One region of the Paenibacillus aurantius genome, then DNA from elsewhere that is predicted to be linked to it. Evidence: predicted binding sites of a transcription regulator. Region 1 holds the regulator's gene; the other holds the start of a gene.
What was found. The regulator NrdR, encoded in region 1, represses ribonucleotide reductase genes. The targets are predictions, from matches to a motif close to AACACNATATATNGTGTT.
Positions count from the first base shown of each region.

Region 1 (2,200 bases):
AGGAAGTCGAAAACAAAAGATGCGAGGACTATGTGCTTGAGCATCCCGATGCCCTCTATGTAGAAGGCTGCTCCGGCATCTGGACGATTCCTTGCGATATCGCCTTGCCGTGCGCCACCCAGAACGAAATCGACAAAGCCTCCGCCGAGCTGCTTGTCCGAAATGGAGTAAAAGCCGTTGGCGAAGGGGCCAACATGCCTTCCACTCTGGAAGCGGTAGATGTCTTCTTGGAGAATAAGGTGCTGTTTGCTCCTGCGAAGGCGGCCAATGCAGGCGGGGTATCCGTTTCCGCATTGGAAATGGCCCAAAATAGCGCAAGGCTGTCTTGGACCATGGAAGAAGTCGATGCTAAGCTTCAACAGATCATGAACAATATTTATAAGGAATGCATGGATGCCTCGGAAGCCTACGGCATTCCGGGGAACCTCGTGATCGGCGCCAACATTGCAGGGTTCGTCAAGGTTGCCGATGCCATGCTCGCCCAAGGCATCTAACCTGCCGCGGAACCGATTAACCTAGCTCTCTGCCTCTTCTCCCGAAAACGGGGGAAGAGGCTTTTTCTTTATGGATGACCCCCGGGGTTCGAAGCATCCCCGCCTTCACACAGAAAAAGACACCAACCTCATGCGGTTGATGTCTTTATGGTGGAGCCTAGGGGGATAACGGAATTCTCATTTAACCTGCCCCCGTGACCAATCGATGAAGCAGAGCCTGGCGGTATAATTCCGATGCCGGGCTCCTCCACCCTTTCCCGGTCATGGACCGGGAAGACCGTTGCTTCGTCCGCGCGGAACGCCCCCCGGGGTTCGAAGCATCCCCGCCTCCACATAGAAAAAGACACCAACCTCATGCGGTTGATGTCTTTATGGTGGAGCCTAGGGGGATCGAACCCCTGACCTCATCGCTGCCAGCGATGCGCTCTCCCAGCTGAGCTAAGGCCCCGTTCTTATGGCTTTTCTCTTTCGTTTTGTTCCCGTTCGTCTCGGTCACTTGTACTAATATACACTATCTTCACAGGACATGCAAGAGGGATTTTTCTTGTAAAAAATCCCAGACCTGCTATCCATTTTTCGGCCCTTCCTCCTGGTTCTTGACCAGGATCTGGGTAAGCTCCTTCATGAACATGTTGATGTCCTTGAACTGGCGGTAAACGGAAGCAAACCGAACGTACGCTACCTCATCGATGGGATAAAGCTGCTCCATCAGAAGCTCCCCGATCTGCCGGCTCTCGACTTCCGCATGAGCGGTATTGCGGATCTGCTGTTCGACCTCCGACACCATGGCTTCCATCGCTTCTATCGAGACCGGACGCTTCTCGCACGCCCGAATCAGGCCGCGAAGGATTTTATCGCGGGAGAATTCCTCGCGGCTTCCGTCTTTTTTGATCACCATAAGGGGAGTTTCCTCCACCATCTCGAAGGTGGTAAACCGTCGGGCGCACTTCTCGCATTCCCGCCGGCGGCGGATCGACTTGTTCTCGTTCGCGGACCGGGAATCGAGAACCTTCGTTCCATTGTGGTCACAATAGGGGCATTTCATGGCGGGGGCCTCCTTTCGGCCGGACGACGGGTCAAGCCCGGCGCTTATTCTAATTCCCAAAGCTTACCTGAATACCATTCTATAATCGAGACATAATACAATTACCAACCGACGAGGAGGTGAAAGACATGGGACAAGGACAATCCAGCAACAGCAACGTATTGGTAGTTCCTCAAGCTAACCAAGCTTTGGAACAACTGAAATACGAAGTAGCTCAAGAACTGGGAATTCAAATTCCTCAAGACGGTTACTACGGTAACATGGCTACTCGTGACACTGGTGCGATCGGGGGACACATCACCCGCCGCCTGGTGCAAATCGCCGAACAACAACTGGCTGGTCAATTCGGCGGCAACCGCTAATTATTGACCCCCAAGCAATCTTCTATGTAAGACGGAAAGAGGTATTGGGCTCCTAAGAGCGGCCCGGTGCTTCTTTCCTTATATTTTCGAAGTCGCCCGAATAAAGTTTAACATATTTGTCGTAATAGTACGTAACGGAGCGGACGTATTTGCGCGTTTCCATGAAAGGAATACGGTCCACGGTTGCGTAGGAGCCGTCCCATATCTTCTCCTCCCGCCATTTGGCGACTTTCCCCTGGCCGGCATTGTAGGCCGCCATCACCGCGTAAGGATTGTTACCCAGCTGCTTGTTGAGAAAA
Region 1 covers NZ_CP130318.1:4,380,972-4,383,171, forward strand. Annotated here, with positions in the region: gene gdhA (NADP-specific glutamate dehydrogenase) at 1-494, shown strand, start outside; tRNA gene MJA45_RS19925 (tRNA-Ala) at 867-942, opposite strand; gene nrdR (transcriptional regulator NrdR) at 1,060-1,539, opposite strand; gene MJA45_RS19935 (alpha/beta-type small acid-soluble spore protein) at 1,668-1,901, shown strand; gene MJA45_RS19940 (lytic transglycosylase domain-containing protein) at 1,954-2,200, opposite strand, start outside.

Region 2 (2,200 bases), 200 kb from region 1:
GGCGCCATCGCGCACGATCATCAGGTTGGAGGCGCTGCACTCCGTGACCGTCCCGTTCCGATGGAGGACGACTTCGTTCACCCCGCGGTCCGCGGCTTCCTGTTTGGCCAGAACGTTCGGCAGAAGATTCAGGGACTTGATGTCACACCTCAGCCAGCGGATATCCGGAACGGTTACGGCGGTGATTCCCCTCTCCATGCCTGCTGCCGGGCGAGCCGCTTCCGTGCAGTAGGCCATGAGGACAGGCGTGCATTCGGCTGGGAAGCCATGAGCCCGGGGGGCGCAGCCACGGGTGATCTGCAGATAGAGCGTGCCTTCGGTGACTCCGGAGGCTTGAACGAGATCGTCCAGACGTCTCGTCAATTTATCGGCCGAATAGGGCAAAGAGAGCCGAATTTCGCGTGCGCTGCGGAGGAGACGCTCCTTATGGGCCTCAGGCTCGAAGAGGCGCCCGTTGTACAGACGAAATACTTCATACACGCCGTCTCCGAAATAATACCCCCGGTCCTCGGGAGAGACGGCAACTTCGTTACGCTCCAAGATGGCGTCATTATACAAGATCATGTGGTGTTTTCCTCCTTATGTACCTATATGTTGATTCTAACAGAGGCTTTTATGTTTAAAATGACATGTAGCCGTACGCTTGTCAAATCGGCCGAGAGTTAACAAATTCTTAAAATCTCTCATTTTCAGCCCCATACGGCCTTCATGAAATAGAGAGAAAGGAGGAGAAAACACAAGAAAAGAGAGACAAGATCCGATATTTTTCGGCTAATTCGCCTTTTCTTCGCTCGAAGCACTAGATGTTGTGTGGTATTATGATTTTCGCACACAATATATTGTGATACCTACATAAAATACATCAGCTGCCATTATGTACGATTATTCGATGTCCTATTATCCGAGGAGGGTGCTTGCAATGAAAACTGCACAACTGAAACGTCTGGAAGGCCTTAGCGAGAAAATATTCCTGGATCGTTATGCCATGAAGGATGCGGATACCAACAATACCAAAGTAGGCGATACGGTTCTGGTTCTGACCAAGGATGATCCTAAATTTCCAGCTAAGGAAGTAGGAGAGATCGTCCGCCGGGAAGGCAAGAACGTAACGGTCAAGCTCCGCAGCGGAGAGCTGTTCGAGTCGACGATCGAGAAGCTTACCTTAAATAAAGAGAGCACGCCGGAGCAGCTGTGGGACCGTTTGGCCAAGGCCATGGCATCCGTAGAAGCTACTCCCGAGAAGCAGAAGGAATGGACGGAGAAGTTCCGTTACCTGCTGGAGGACTGGAAGCTCGTTCCCGGCGGACGGATTGCCGCAGGAGCCGATGCGAGCGACGAGCTGACGCTCTTCAACTGCTATGTCGTTCCGTCTCCGCATGACAGCCGCGGCGGCATTATGGCCACGCTGTCCGAGATGACGGAGATCATGTCCCGCGGCGGCGGGGTGGGCATCAACCTGTCTTCCCTTCGTCCCCGCCGGGCGGTGGTAAAAGGTGTGAACGGGTCCTCCTCCGGTGCCGTTTCCTGGGGCGGTCTGTTCAGCTACACGACGGGGCTCATCGAGCAGGGCGGAAGCCGCCGCGGCGCGCTCATGCTGATGATCAACGACTGGCACCCGGATCTGCTGGACTTCATTACCGTTAAGCAGACCATGGGCCAGATCACCAACGCCAACCTGTCCGTTTGCGTAAGCAACGACTTCATGAAGGCCGTTAAGGAAGATTTGGAATGGGAGCTTGTTTTCCCGGATACGAAGGACGAAACCTATGACGCTACCTGGGACGGAGACCTCGCGAAGTGGAAGGCTGCCGGCAAAGCGGTTGTTCCGTTCCGTACGGTTCGGGCCCGCGAGGTTTGGCATACCATTATCGAGTCTGCCTGGAAATCGGCCGAGCCGGGCGTCGTGTTCATGGAATACTACAACCAGATGTCGAACTCCTGGTACTTCAACCCGATCATCTGCACTAATCCGTGCGGAGAGCAGGGACTTCCGGCTTGGGGCGTCTGCAACCTGTCGGCGGTCAACCTATCGAGATTCTATGACGAAGAAAACCACGATGTGGCCTGGGAGGAGCTGGGACGTGCGGTTCGCTACTCGACCCGCTTCCTGGACAACGTGATCGATAAAACGCCTTACCACTTCGAAGAAAACCGCATCAACCAGCAGGGAGAGCGCCGGATCGGCCTCGGAACGATGGGT
Region 2 covers NZ_CP130318.1:4,179,053-4,181,252, reverse strand. Annotated here, with positions in the region: gene dat (D-amino-acid transaminase) at 1-564, opposite strand, end outside; gene MJA45_RS18910 (adenosylcobalamin-dependent ribonucleoside-diphosphate reductase) at 920-2,200, shown strand, end outside.
Region 2: MJA45_RS18910 (adenosylcobalamin-dependent ribonucleoside-diphosphate reductase) is a predicted target of NrdR. The motif match lies at 829-846, and genes of this name have one in related genera.